Regions from separate parts of the Sporosarcina sp. CAU 1771 genome, predicted to be linked through region 1. Evidence: predicted binding sites of a transcription regulator. Region 1 holds the regulator's gene; the other holds the start of a gene.
What was found. Region 1 encodes LexA, which represses DNA repair genes until DNA is damaged. Its sites were predicted from a motif close to CGAACATATGTTCG; they were not measured.
Positions count from the first base shown of each region.

Region 2: a site for LexA is predicted at 4,238-4,251, ahead of recA (recombinase RecA). Genes of this name have one in related genera too.

Region 1 covers NZ_JBTLRN010000029.1:28,641-36,471, reverse strand. Annotated here, with positions in the region: gene ACXYMX_RS15015 (trimeric intracellular cation channel family protein) at 1-586, opposite strand, end outside; gene ACXYMX_RS15010 (methionine gamma-lyase family protein) at 726-1,982, shown strand; gene lexA (transcriptional repressor LexA) at 2,037-2,675, opposite strand; gene yneA (cell division suppressor protein YneA) at 2,881-3,195, shown strand; gene ACXYMX_RS14995 (YneB family resolvase-like protein) at 3,198-3,854, shown strand; gene ACXYMX_RS14990 (DUF896 domain-containing protein) at 3,918-4,151, shown strand; gene tkt (transketolase) at 4,244-6,250, shown strand; gene sirA (sporulation inhibitor of replication protein SirA) at 6,420-6,872, shown strand; gene ACXYMX_RS14975 (YneF family protein) at 7,072-7,332, shown strand; gene ACXYMX_RS14970 (alpha/beta hydrolase) at 7,430-7,831, opposite strand, start outside.
Region 2 covers NZ_JBTLRN010000001.1:510,389-518,219, forward strand. Annotated here, with positions in the region: gene ymfI (elongation factor P 5-aminopentanone reductase) at 1-455, shown strand, start outside; gene ACXYMX_RS02550 (DUF3388 domain-containing protein) at 571-1,371, shown strand; gene ACXYMX_RS02555 (RodZ domain-containing protein) at 1,388-2,263, shown strand; gene pgsA (CDP-diacylglycerol--glycerol-3-phosphate 3-phosphatidyltransferase) at 2,313-2,891, shown strand; gene ACXYMX_RS02565 (competence/damage-inducible protein A) at 2,906-4,159, shown strand; gene recA (recombinase RecA) at 4,457-5,518, shown strand; gene rny (ribonuclease Y) at 5,810-7,366, shown strand; gene ACXYMX_RS02580 (TIGR00282 family metallophosphoesterase) at 7,429-7,831, shown strand, end outside.

The sequences.
Region 1 (7,831 bases):
CGACCGGAAGTTGCCATTTGAAAATTAGCGAAAGAATTCGAAGCCCCGCAGTAATAACTAACAGGATATAAAGCGAAAAATCACTTGAGAACACGCCGACTCCGATTAAAAGCCCAGCTAATGCTGCCCATACCGCATAAATTTCCCTCTTGAAAACGAGTGGTTTTCTTCCAGCAAGCAAATCTCTAAGAATACCTCCACCTGAACCAGTAAGTACAGCTGCTACAATAACAGCACTAACGGGTAAGCCAAGGTTTACGGCGAATAAGGCGCCTTGAATTGCAAATGCAGCAAGACCCACCGCATCAAAATAGTTTCCCCATCGTTCCCAATGATTGAGTAATTTATTTGCAAATAAAAAAATGATTGTAATCGATATAAGTGCACCTTGAAATAAGGAGCCTTGGTCCCAAAGTACGGACGTTGGAACCCCGATTAAGAGATTCCGTAAAGCGCCACCACCAAATGCGGTGACAATACCTAAAATATATACACCAAAAAGATCATACTTTATTTCCATTGCGACAATTGCTCCAGAAACTGCAAATGCAATTGTCCCAATCCAGTTAAATACATCCCAAGCCAACTCGATTGCCTCCGTTTCTCCACTAGTTACTTTATCAGATATAAATATATTTTCAACAATCACTATTCAGAAACATTGACCACCGGGAGCAAACTGGTAAGATAATAAATGGAATATGTAAAAAGAAAGAGGAATTTAAATGTTTAATGAGGCATTAATGAATAAAGTAGAAGAAATTGAGACGAAGCTTGCGCCGTATTTTAAAGACGTAGAAAAAATTGCGTTTACGAACCAAGCGAAAGTACTCGCTGCGTTCCGAAAGAATCGAGTGAGTGATTTTCATTTGAATGGTTCGACGGGCTATGGCTACGATGATGAGGGGCGGGATACATTGGAGCAAGTCTATGCAGATGTGTTTGGAAGTGCGTCTTGCTTAGTTCGCAACCAAATTATCTCAGGTACACATGCAATTTCAATTAGCTTATTTGGTGTTCTTCGTCCTGGCGATGAGTTACTTTATATTACGGGTAAACCTTATGATACTTTGGATTCCATCGTTACAGGAAATGGCAAAGACACGGGATCTCTTCATGACTACGGGATTACTTACAAACATATTGATTTGAATGAAGATGGTTCGGTAAACTTTGATGAAGTGATTAAAAATATTCATAGCAAAACGAAGGTAATCGGCATTCAGCGGTCGAAAGGTTATTCTAATCGTCCTTCGTTTAGGATAGATGAAATTGGTGAAATGGTACGAAGAGTGAAAGAAGTCAATCCTAATCTGATTGTGTTTGTTGACAATTGTTACGGTGAATTTGTTGAAGAGAATGAACCAACTGAGGTAGGCGCAGATTTAATGGCGGGATCTCTCATTAAGAATCCTGGTGGTGGATTAGTTCGAACAGGAGGCTACATTGCAGGTCGTGCAGATCTCGTCGAGCAATGTGCGTACCGTATGACTTCACCGGGCTTAGGTGCTGAAGCAGGGGCATCTCTCGACACATTACTTGAAATGTACCAAGGGTTCTTTTTAGCTCCCCATGTCGTAAGTCAAGCGGTTAAAGGGGCGCTCTTTACGGCGGCACTTTTGGATGATTATGGGTTGGATACGACTCCCCATTATTCGGAGAAACGCACAGACTTAATCCAGTCAGTCAATTTCCGAAATGCTGAGCAAATGATAGCCTTTTGCCAGACAATCCAAGAAAACTCTCCTATCAACGCACATTTTGCACCAGAACCTTCTTATATGCCAGGGTATACAGATGATGTGATAATGGCAGCTGGTACATTCATTCAAGGATCGAGCATTGAGTTGACGGCAGATGGTCCAATACGACCTCCATACACCGCTTATGTACAGGGCGGGCTAACGTATGAACATGTAAAGTTAGCGGTTCTTTCATCTTTAGGAAAGCTTGTTGAAAAACAATTAATCGATAGTAAATAAAAAAAATGGAACTGTTCCCAATGAGTTTGTTGGGGAACAGTTCCTTTTGTATTCTTAATGAATATGCCGATACACGCCGACAACTTTTCCAAGAATAGATACATTGTCTACAATAATTGGTTCCATTGAAGAGTTTTCAGGCTGAAGACGGAAATAATCTTTCTCCTTGAAGAAGCGTTTTACTGTTGCTTCATCATCCTCTGTCATAGCGACAACAATTTCTCCGTTTTGTGCAGTTTGCTGTTGTTTAACAACAACGTGGTCTCCGTTGAGGATTCCAGCTTCAATCATACTGTTTCCTACGATTTCAAGCATGAATAACTGATCTTCGGCCATACCAAAACTTTCAGGTAGTGGGAAGTATTCTTCAATATTTTCAATTGCTGTGATTGGCAGTCCAGCTGTTACTTTCCCAATAAGAGGAACATTGAGAACACCTGGTTTAAAAATATCCATTCCTTCGGGATCTAAAATTTCGATAGCTCTTGGTTTAGTAGGGTCTCTTCTTATGTAACCTTTGCTTTCCAAACGGGCTAGATGACCGTGGACTGTTGAACTTGAAGCTAGTCCTACAGCAGTACCAATTTCTCTAACAGAAGGCGGGTAACCTTTTTGCTTCACCTCGGATTTAATGAAGTCCATGATGTCTTCTTGTCTCTTAGATATTTTCTTAGTTTCCTTCAATCTAGTCATTTTATCACTCACCTCTCAAGAAATAGTTTAGCAATGTACCTACGTGAAAAATCTCTTTTCCGCATGATAACTTTATTTAATTTAAGTGTAACAGGTGTTCTATAAGTTAGCAAACGTTAGTTCTAAAAAGGGTTGACATTCACACGATTATAAATTATATTAAGAACAGACATTCCAGAACAAACATTCGCAAGGAGGAGAAATGATGACTTTCATTAAAAATAATTCTTATATACTTCTAATAATGGTGCTTTGCTTAACTTTTTCTTTTATCGGAACAAATAAATTAAACAAGAAAATTGATTACAATGAGGTTACAGTAATAGAGGGTGATACACTTTTGTATTTAGCGACTAAATATGGTGAAGAGATGGTAACGGAACAATGGATTGCAGAAGTTAAAAAGCTCAACGACTTAAATTCTACGAATATCATTGCAGGAAACGAATTGAAGGTACCTGTATTCAATTCAATTGATAAAAATGAAATTGCAATTCATCTTGAAGGAGACGACGAGTGAAGATGTCACGTAAAAAATGTGTGATTTATTGTAGAGTGAGTACAAACAAACAAGAACAAGAAATGTCTTTATCCCGCCAAGAGGAAGAGTTGAAACGCTTAGCTGTAGAACTTGAATTGGATCTTTCGGCAACATTCACCGATCAGCATAGTGGATTCGATATTGAACGAGATGGTCTGCTTGATTTACTGGAATATGTGCGGGATGAGGAAATCGATGCGGTTCTTATTCAAGATGAAACGAGGTTAGGGCGTGGGAATGCACGAATGGCAGTTTTGCATTTATTAGCTAAAACTGAAACTGCAATTTACACGTACAATGATAGCGGTCCAATTGCATTGAATGAAATGGATACAATGCTCCTTGAAATCCTTTCGATTGTTGAGGAATATCAACGTAAGTTACATAATGCAAAAATACGTCGTGGGATGAAAAGGGCTGTAAGAGATGGGTACCGACCTGAGCGCAATTTAAAAAATAGAGGCAATGCGGAAGGTCGAGAGCGGATAGAAATCCCTGTGAGTGAGATTGTATCTTTGCGCGATAAAGGTTTGACGTACGAAGAAATAACGGGAGTTCTAAAGGGGCTAGGGCATACTATTAGTAAGGCAACGGTCCATCGTCGATATAAAGAATACGAACTCGAGCAGGAAGGCTGATTGGTTGCACTTTCCTGTTTTTTTGTATACCTTTTTATATGAAACGAAAATGGAGGAATTCACATGTTATCTAAAGAAAAAATAAATCGCATAAATGTATTAGCTAACAAATCAAAAACGACAGGTCTATCTATGGAAGAAGCAAAAGAGCAGACTTCTCTTCGCAAAGAGTACTTGGAAACCTTTCGTTCATCGATGCGCGATACAATTGAACACGTCAAAGTCGTCGATCCTGAGGGAAATGACGTAACACCTGAAAAAGTCAAGCGTGCAAAAGACGGAAAATACTTACAATAGTCAATGGTTTGGCCCGAAGTATTGTATTTGAAGCGCTACTTGTCTAAACTAGTAGATGTAGTAAAGATATAATTGGGAAGGGATGTACTCAAATGACCGTACAAATTGATCAACTTGCAATTAATACCATCCGTACACTTTCAATTGATGCAATTGAAAAAGCAAATTCCGGACATCCGGGATTGCCAATGGGTGCTGCTCCAATGGCTTATACGCTTTGGACAAAACATATGCACCACAATCCTTCAAATCCACAATGGTTTAACCGAGACCGCTTTGTACTTTCGGCTGGACATGGTTCAATGCTTCTTTATAGCTTACTTCACCTTGGTGGCTACGGGCTTCCAATGGCTGAAATTAAAAACTTTAGACAGTGGGGTTCTTCAACGCCAGGACATCCTGAATACGGCGATACGGTAGGTGTAGAGGCGACTACTGGACCACTTGGTCAAGGAATTGGAATGGCAGTCGGTATGGCTATGGCAGAAAAGCATTTGGCTGCAACTTACAACAAACCTGAATTTGATGTTGTTGACCATTATACATATGCTCTTTGTGGAGATGGGGACTTAATGGAAGGTGTTGCTGCTGAGGCAATATCACTTGCAGGTCATTTACAACTCGATAAACTAATTGTGTTATACGATAGCAATGACATTTCACTTGATGGTGATTTAGATATGTCGTTCACAGAAAATATTCGTAAGCGTTTTGAATCATACGGTTGGAACTATATCCGTGTTGAAGACGGCAATGAAATCGGTGATGTTTCAAATGCAATTGAACAAGCAAAATCAAATACGGGTGGACCGACACTCATTGAAGTAAAAACAGTCATCGGGTATGGCTCACCGAATCGGGGCGGGAAATCAGACGCTCACGGTATGCCACTTGGTGAAGATGAAATGAAATTAACGAAAGAATATTACAAATGGACTTTTGAAGAAGATTTCCATGTTCCTGAAGGTGTTTATGAAACATTCCAAGAAGCTGCTGATGTACTTGGTGTGCAAAAAGAACAACAATGGAACGAGCTTTTCGCAAAATACGAGGAATCTCATGCAACTCTTGCAGCTCAGTTAAAAGATGCGATTGAACGTAAAGTCCCTGAAAATCTGGAACAATTACTCCCAACTTACGAAGCGGGTACTTCACATGCAACGCGTTCAGCTTCAGGCGACGCAATCAATGCAATTGCTAAAGTAGTTCCTTCGTTCTTTGGAGGTAGTGCAGACCTTGCGGGATCAAATAAGACAACGATTAAAGGTTCAGGCGATTTCTTGCCTACGGATTACTCGGGGCGTAATATTTGGTTCGGTGTTCGTGAATTTGCTATGGGTACAGCATTAAATGGAATGGCTCTTCACGGTGGATTGCACGTATTTGGTGGAACGTTCTTCGTCTTTAGTGACTATGTACGTCCAGCTATTCGTTTGTCTTCAATCATGGGGGTTCCGGTCACTTACGTCTTCACGCATGACAGTGTTGCAGTAGGGGAAGACGGCCCAACTCATGAGCCTGTTGAGCACTTAGCTGCACTACGAGCAATGCCAGGTCTATCAATCATTCGTCCAGCAGATGCGAACGAAACAGCTGCTGCATGGAATATTGCAGTGTCATCAAAAAATAGACCAACTGCGCTCATTTTATCTCGCCAGAATTTGTCTGTTCTTCCTAAATCGGGGGAGCTAGCAATGGAGGGCGTAAAAAAAGGTGCATACGTTATTTCTCCTGCCAAGAAAGAAAAGGCAGATGCAATTTTAATTGCTACAGGATCAGAAGTGAATTTGGCGGTTGCTTCACAAGAAAAATTAGCAGCTGAAGGAATCGATGTGTCTGTTGTTTCAATGCCTTCATGGGATCTATTTGAAATGCAAGACGCAGAATATAAGCAAAGTGTTTTACCGAAAGATGTGAAAAAACGTCTAGGTATTGAAATGGGCGCCTCTCTTGGATGGCATAAGTATATTGGAGATGAAGGTGATCTCATTACCATCGATACGTTCGGAGCAAGTGCACCTGGAGATACCGTAATTGCAAAATACGGATTTACTGAAGAAAATGTACTCACAAAAGTAAAAGCATTACTAGATAATTAATTTAAAAGCTGTACGATCAATCGAATTTAGATTGATCGTACAGCTTTTTTCGATTTTTTTGACTATATTTTCAGTAATTGTCCCAATGTGACAATAATAGTGACGTTCTACTCCGCAATGTGACAGACTTTTCAGTTCAATACATGTACGATTTCATTAGGAGGTGGCGATGATGCGATCATATGGCATTTATAAAGTGAAGAAAATGTACCAACCGTTTTTTATTGGGCGAGAGCAATTATTTTATGAATTATTAACGGAGAATTTGGAGCAAAGCGAACACTTAAAAGAAGTTCACTACTTATGTGATCTTATCGAGAGGAAAACAATTAGTAAAGCGATTGTCGATACTTTAGGTAAGGGATTTTCAACATATATTAATGACGAAGGAACGTACGTTTTAACACATCCAGTAAAGGGAACCATTTCAATATCGCTTTCAAATTACTTGATGCATGTTTATTGTGATGGATCGCGTATGTTAGATTTGGATTTATTCGTTGCTTTATCTGAGTCTGGGAATCGTTTTTTTGCAGTAATGGATGGCCAAGGCGAGTGGGGATGGTTAAAGCCTCTAAAATATTCACGAAGATTAGGTAGGGAAGAGGTAGCATTTCGTTGAAGATTCGAACAGAATTATAAGTGAGCTCCATTTTAGATTGTTAAAAATGGAGCTTTTTTGATTCCAATTCCTGTTTTTTTGCAGTAATCTAGTTTATAAGGAATATTTACATAAGTCTCATTGCCTTTCACTGCGTATATGATGTATAATTCTACGGGGTAGAGTAAAACGAATTACGAAAGTGAAGGAGGTATAGCGGATGAGCTTACCATTAGGAATTAGTTTAATTGTCGTCGCGCTATTGGGCGGTGTGGCTCTTGGATTTTTCATTGCACGTCAATATATGATGAAATATTTAAAAGATAATCCACCAATTAATGAAGATATGTTACGTATGATGATGATGCAAATGGGTCAGAAACCGTCACAAAAGAAAATTAATCAGATGATGACTCAAATGAATAGAGCAAGTGATGATCAAGGTAAAAAGCCTAAAAAGGCAAAGAAAACTAAGAAGTAATTTCAGTCACTTTTCCCATTAGAAATAATTGGGGGAAGTGATTTTTTAATACATCCAAAAAACACCTGCAGGTACTTTTAGCAGGTGTTTCATGAATTCAGTTTAAATTGAATGTGTCCAGAAATTCTTTCACGGTTTTTGTATATTCTCTCGGGTTGTCATTATAGGATTTGGCATGACCGCCCTTAGGAAAAAGCTTTAACATTTTGTCTCCTTGTTTCGCCTCGAATAATTCTTCGGTCATATAAGGGAGAATAAAGTCATCTTCCAAGCTATGAATAAACAACATCGGCTTTTTTATATTCCCTACAACTTCTCTTGGTGAGACATGTTTAAGTGAATAGCCATCTCGCATTCTCATAAACAAATTCCCAATACGAATGACCATTGCATTTCGAAGGGGTGTATCTTTTCTTAAAATATGAAGAACTTGCTCTGATGAGTCCGAAAACGGACAATCGACAATGTGGAAGTCGGCTTCATCTTCAAAAGTTCCTGC
Region 2 (7,831 bases), on a different contig from region 1:
AATTATTGACCGATACTACAGCGAACGATATGAATGCTCTTTGGAATGTTCATATGCAAAATCCGGCACTCTATATCGGTCACATTTCGTCGCAACTTCGGAAGCTTACAACATCTTATGTGGTCTATATAGGTTCGATATGGGGTAACACAGGTGCGGCGGGGGAAGTCATGTATTCCGCCGTCAAAGGTGCACAGCATGCGTTTGTAAAAGCGTATGCAAAAGAGGCTGCATATTCAGGAACAAGAGTGAATGGAATTGCCCCTGGATGGATTGATACGCGTATGAATAGCGAAGTACCAGAAGATGAACGCCAATTGGTCATGAATGAAATCCCTTTAATGTCTTTAGGAACCCCATCTGACGTGGGAAACATTGTGAAATTCCTTTTAAGTGGGAACGCGGACTATATAACGGGTGAAATCCTGAAGGTAAATGGTGGCTGGTATATTTAAAATGGGCTTGAATGTCTAATGAAATATGAATCATTTACCTCTATTCCTTTTCTTAATGCCTTATATCCGTTATTATAAATAGTAAGTTATCTTTACTGGAAGGGGTATGTGTCGAATGGGTGAATGGTACTGTGAGTATGAAGTCCAAGTAAACCGTCCCGGTCTTCTCGGAGATATTGCATCGCTATTGGGTATGTTGCGCGTGAATATTGTTACAATTAACGGAGTTGCAAATGGACATCGAGGTATGTTGTTAACCGCCGAAGACGATGACCAAATAGCTCGTTTTGAATTGATTGCATCGACAATGGAAACGATTGAAATTAAGAAAATTCGAACGCCTAAACTGATGGATATATTAGCTGTCAGACATGGACGCTATATCCAACGTGATTCAGACGAAAAGAATACATTTCGATTTCTACGTAGTGAACTCGGTATACTTGTTGATTTTATGGCAGAGTTGTTTAAACAAGATGGCCATAAGCTAATTGGAATTAGAGGAATGCCCCGTGTCGGAAAAACAGAGTCTGTTGTAGCGGCAAGCGTTTGTGCAAATAAAAAGTGGATTTTTCTTTCGTCTACTATGATTAAACAAACGGTTCGGAATACGCTCGCAGGAGATGAGTTTTCGGAGAATAATATTTTTATTCTAGACGGAATTGTTTCACGTAGAGCTGAAGATGAACGCCATTTGCAATTAGTACGTGAAATGATGCGACTTCCATCGATTAAAGTAGTCGAGCATCCTGATATTTTTGTACAGCATTCTGAATACGACATTAAAGATTTTGATTATATAATTGAATTGCGAACAACCCCGGATCAAGAAATTACATACGAGGTTTTGGAGAAGAATCACATGATGTCCGATCGCGGTGGATCTATGGGCGGATTCGATATATTTAACTTTTGATAGGCAGGTGTTTTAGGTGTCCGGACTGGGTGACCGCCTTAAAGAGGCGAGAGTAGCTAAAGGTTACACGTTGGAAGATTTACAGTCAATAACGAAAATACAAAAAAGGTATCTTTCAGGTATTGAGAACGAAGATTATAGCATGATGCCCGGTTCCTTTTATGTACGTGCGTTTATTAAACAATATTCTGAGGCCGTAGAGCTTGATGCCGAAGAAATGCTTTCATTATATAGGGAAAGTACACCGAAGTCTGAACTGGAAGAAAAAGAGAGTCAACTCGTTCAGCCAATGGTAAATAGAAGAACGATGCCGAGAAGAAATAGTCAATTTGCTCAACTAATGCCGAAAATTACTGTGGCACTGTTCATAATTGTTATTATCTTTGTTGTTTACTTCTTAATTAAACATAATGCATCTACGCAGGCCCCGATTAACGATGTCGGAGAACAACAACCAATCACTGTTCAAGACGGTACCCAACCTGATGGGGAAACTCCAGAAGTATCTACGGATGAGAAGGAACCAGTTGATGAGGAACCGGTAACAGAAGAAGTTCCTGAAAAACTTGAACAACAGCTTTCTCATTTAGAAGTGAATGGTCAAACATCGACGTATACATTGGAAGGTGCAGATCGCTTTACCCTTGAAATTCGTACCACAGGGGATTCTTGGATTGGTGTTTTGGACGGAGCTCAAAAAGAACGAATGACTCCAAATGCACGTGGAATGAAGGCTGGAGAAACAGTAGAACTTGATGTTTCTGATACAGATGAAGTACGAGTACGAGTAGGGTATTCACCTGAAGTTGCAATTTACGTCAATGGTGAATTACTAGAATATGTGTCAGAGCTTACTACACAAACAATCGTCATCAAATATATGAAAGAATAATAGTCATCTCACTAGATGACTATTTTCTTTGAAAGGAAAGGTGTTAACATTGAACTTACCGAATAAAATAACCGTATTTCGTGTACTACTAATTCCCGTCTTCATGTTATTCATGCTTGTTGATTTTGGTTGGGGGACAACTACTTTTTTAGGGACAGAATTAGGAATAGGCCATCTTATTGGAGGACTTATTTTCATATTTGCTTCAGCAACAGATTGGCTTGATGGCTATATTGCCCGAAAATACAATTTAGTGACGAATATGGGCAAGTTTCTTGATCCACTTGCGGACAAGTTACTTGTTTCAGCTGCATTAATTATTTTAGTTGAAATAGAATCAGCACCATCGTGGATCGTTATTGTGATTATAAGCCGTGAATTTGCAGTTACAGGACTTCGATTGATTCTTGCAGGAGGTGGCGAAGTCGTAGCGGCAAATCAGTTAGGAAAACTTAAAACGGTTGCACAAATTATTGCGATTTCATCATTGCTCCTAAACAACATTGTTTTTGAGTCTATGGGGATCCCATTTGGTTTAATAATGCTTTATATCGCACTTATCTTTACAGTTTGGTCTGGTGTGGATTACTTTTATAAAAACAGAAAAATACTTGTTGAATCTATGTAAGGGGATGTCTTTGAATGAAAGCAGAAATTATTGCGGTAGGGTCAGAGCTTTTACTTGGACAAATTATGAATACGAATGCAAAATTTATTTCTTCAAGGCTAGCCGAAGTAGGAATTGATGTTTACTACCATACAGTAGTAGGGGACAATCCTTCGCGTTTGGATGAAGTAATTTCGATAGCTAAAAAACGTGCAGATGTACTTATTTTTACAGGTGGACTTGGACCGACGAAAGACGATCTAACAAAAGAAACAATTGCTAAGCAAATTGGAGCTACGCTCGTGAGTGATGGCGTTGCTCTTGACTATATTGAACAGTACTTTAAACGAACAGGTCGTACCATGTCCGAGAACAATAAGAAGCAAGCGCTCGTTTTCGAAGGTTCTACAGTTTTAGCGAACCGAACAGGAATGGCACCGGGAATGGCTGTTGAACAACAGGACGTTCAATACATCTTATTGCCAGGACCACCTCATGAAATGGAACCGATGTTTACCGATGAGGTTGTACCGTATTTACTTGGTGTCATTGGAAAACAAGAAGTAATTACTTCGAGGGTGTTAAAGTTTTATGGAATCGGTGAAGCAGAACTTGAATTCCGAATTCAGGATTTACTGGAGAAACAAACAAATCCTACAATTGCTCCACTTGCAACCGCTGAGGCTGTGACACTTCGAATAACGGCGAAAGCAAACTCAGAGTCGGAGGCAAATGAACTTATCGATCCAGTTGAAAAAGAACTTCGTTCAATTGTGGGCGGCTTCATTTACGGAACTGATGGGGATACACTGTCATCCAAAGCTGCGGAGTTACTTAAGAAGCATCATTTAACGATCGCTGCTGCTGAAAGTCTAACAGCAGGTCTCTTTATGGGAGAACTTGCAGATGAACCAGGGATTAGTGAAGCATTAGTAGGTGGCGTCGTTGTTTATAATAATGAAATGAAAGAAAAACAACTTGGAGTAAAGCCGGAATTACTTGCCGATTATGGGGTTGTAAGTTCGGAGTGCGCAATCGCGCTCGCGACAGGTGTAATGCAAAAAATGGATTCGAGCATCGGAATAGGTATTACAGGGGCAGCAGGACCAGATCCTCATGACGGGAAACCTGTTGGAACAGTGTGGATAGGTGTGGCAATGCCAAACGAGGAACCAGTAGCTTATAAACTCACACTTTCTGGCTTACGAAATACGAATCGAGTTCGCTCGGCGAAGTTTGCACTTTATTATTTGATTAAGCATTTAAATACGTTCGATGCTCAAAATTAAATTATAGTGCTCTATTCTCAATTAAAATCTATAATTGCCTCTTATTCTCACTTGAAAAGGAGAATTCAAAAAAAGAGTCGAATAAACGTTCGTTTTTTAGTTGAATACTTCTCAATAAAGGAGTATAGTAGAGACAGTAAGAAAAGCGCAAGCGCCCGTTTAGTCTGCGAAGGAAATAGGGGAATCCACAGAAGTCGCTCTTTGACTTTTGGGGAATCCGTCTTTTCCACAGTAGGCTGGACGCTGGAGACTAGACAGTAAGAAAAACAGAACGTTATTTTGAGGGAGGAAATGCATTTGAAGGACCGTAAAGCGGCACTTGACATGGCATTAAAGCAAATTGAGAAGCAATTTGGTAAAGGTTCTATTATGAAATTGGGAGAAAAAACAGGTGTAGCTGTGTCGACAGTATCGAGCGGCTCGTTAGCACTTGATATAGCACTAGGAGTAGGCGGCTATCCACGTGGTCGTGTTGTTGAAATCTATGGTCCTGAAAGTTCGGGTAAAACAACAGTTTCACTTCACGCAATCGCAGCTGCACAGGCAGCCGGCGGAACAGCCGCATTTATAGATGCAGAGCATGCGCTTGACCCTGAGTATGCAAAAAGACTTGGCGTAAATATAGACGAGCTTCTTCTTTCACAACCGGATACAGGTGAACAAGCACTTGAAATCTGTGAAGCGCTCGTTCGAAGTGGAGCAGTCGATATTGTAGTTATTGACTCCGTTGCTGCACTTGTACCAAAGGCAGAAATTGAAGGCGAGATGGGTGCATCCCACGTTGGTCTTCAAGCTCGACTTATGTCCCAAGCGCTTCGTAAATTATCGGGCGCGATTAATAAATCACATACGAATGCGGTTTTCATTAACCAAATCCGTGAAAAAGTTGGCGTTATGTTTGGTAACCCAGAAGTGACTCCTGGTGGACGGGCGTTAAAATTCTATGCATCTGTTCGCATTGATGTACGCCGCGGAGAAGCAATTAAAGATGGTAATGACATTGTTGGAAACAAAACGAGAATTCGTGTTGTCAAAAATAAAGTTGCACCACCATTCAAATTAGCTGAGGTTGACATCATGTACGGATTTGGAATTTCTCAAGAAGGAGAAATTCTAGATTTAGGTACAGAAGCAGAAGTTATCCAACGTAGTGGATCATGGTATTCCTATGAAGGCGAACGTCTTGGACAAGGACGTGAAAATTCCAAACAATTCCTTGCTGACAATCCGAAAATTCGAATGGAAATCGATCAGAAAATTCGTGCATCTTACGGCTTAACTGGTGAAGCGGTTGTTGTGGATGGACATGATGTAGATGATGAAGAAGAACTAAAGCTAATTCTTGAAGAAGAAAAATAAAAAGTATACACCCGATTCTACCTTAATTGAGGTAGAATCGGTTTTTTCATTAAAACGAACGTACATGAATTAAAAATACCATGAAATGTGAGGAGCTATAGTGCGAATTCAAATACCCTTATAGAAAGACAGTACTTGTGAAACCTTGACATAGCATTTTTACATAGATACAATTAAGTTGTATATTTGTACATTCATTATGAATTGATATGAATCGAATTAGGCAGTATGTTGAACGTTAATGTACAAGCCGACTGAAAATGAAAAGAATAGCAGGAGGAGGTGACTTGGATGTTTGAAATTATCATCTCCGCTTTGCTCGGCTTCATCGTCGGTGCTCTTGTTATCTATGTTGTTAATAAAAAAGTGAATGATTCAAAAGTGACGGGTGCCAAACACTCGGCTGAAACGATCGTCGAAGAGGCGAAGCGGGAAGCAGAAGCCATGAAAAGAGAGGCACTGCTAGAAGCGAAAGATGAAACTCACACACTGAGAATTGAAGCGGAATCAGAAATCCGGGAGCGACGAGCTGAACTGCAAAAGCAGGAAAATCGTCATTTGCAACGGGAAGAAAATCTGGATCGCAAAGAAAATTCGCTTAACAAAAGAGAAGCGGGTCTTGAGCGTAAAGAAGAAGCGCTTACCGAAAGACAACAGCAAATTGAACAGATGGAACGCAAAGCGGAAGAACTTGTTGCTGTCCAACAGACAGAACTTGAAAGAATATCTTCACTAACGCGAGAAGAGGGAAAACAACTCATCTTAAGCGAAGTGGAAAAAGAACTAGCTACAGACATTGCTGTAATGACGAAGGAATCCGAATTGCAAGCGAAAGAAGAGTCAGACAAAAAAGCGCGTGAAATACTATCCATCGCACTTCAACGTTTCGCTGCAGACCATGTTGCCGAGACTACCGTATCCGTTGTTAATTTACCGAATGACGAGATGAAGGGTCGAATTATCGGTCGGGAAGGTCGTAACATCCGGACACTTGAAACCCTGACAGGTATTGATTTAATTATTGATGACACGCCAGAAGCGGTAATTCTTTCAGGCTTTGATCCAGTACGTCGTGAAACAGCGCGATTGGCACTTGAGAAGCTTGTACAGGATGGACGAATCCACCCAGCTCGAATTGAAGAAATGGTAGACAAGTCAAGAAGAGAAGTGGACGAGCTAATCCGTGAAACGGGTGAGCAAACAACATTTGATATTGGCATTCATAATCTACACCCAGATTTAATTAAAATTATTGGTAGATTGCGTTTCCGTACAAGTTACGGACAAAACGTACTGAAACACTCAACAGAAGTTGCATACCTAACGGGTCTTTTAGCGGCTGAGCTAGGAGAAGACGTTACACTAGCAAGACGAGCAGGTTTACTTCATGACATTGGGAAAGCAATTGACCACGAAGTTGAAGGAAGCCACGTTGAAATTGGTGTTGAATTGGCAACGAAGTACAAAGAACACCCAGTTGTCATAAATAGTATCGCATCTCACCACGGAGACACAGAAGCAACTTCAGTTATCGCTGTTCTTGTGGCAGCAGCAGATGCACTATCTGCGGCTCGACCAGGTGCACGAAGCGAAACACTTGAAAACTACATTCGTAGGTTGCAAAAACTGGAAGAAATTTCAGAGTCTTATGATGGCGTTGAAAAATCGTTTGCCATCCAAGCCGGACGTGAAGTTCGAATTATTGTACGACCAGATCAGATCGACGATATTACAGCGCATCGACTCGCGCGAGACATTCGCAAACGAATCGAAGAAGAGCTTGATTATCCAGGTCACATAAAAGTAACAGTCATTCGAGAAACTCGAGCGGTTGAATACGCAAAATAAAAAAAGGGGCTTCCGTGCACTTCGCTCTGGGAGCCTTTTTTCTATTCTAAGGGAGAATACTAATGAAAATATTATTTATTGGCGATATTGTAGGGTCACCCGGTCGGGATATGGTGTATCGTTATTTACCTCGTTTAAAGAGAAAGTATAATCCTGATGTTGTTATTGCAAACGGAGAAAATGCAGCATCTGGAAGAGGAATTACAAAAGCAATTTTTGATGATTTGCTTCGAGCAGGTGTCGATGTAGTTACAATGGGCAATCATACGTGGGATCAAAAAGAAATATACGACTTCATCGATGAAACGGATTACCTCATTCGTCCAGCTAACTTTTCAGATGAAGCTCCGGGTAAAGGTATGACTACCATTTCAAAAAATGGAGTTACACTCTCTGTCATTAATTTGCACGGGAGAACTTTCTTACCGCCACATGATGATCCATTTAAAAAAGTAGATGAATTAA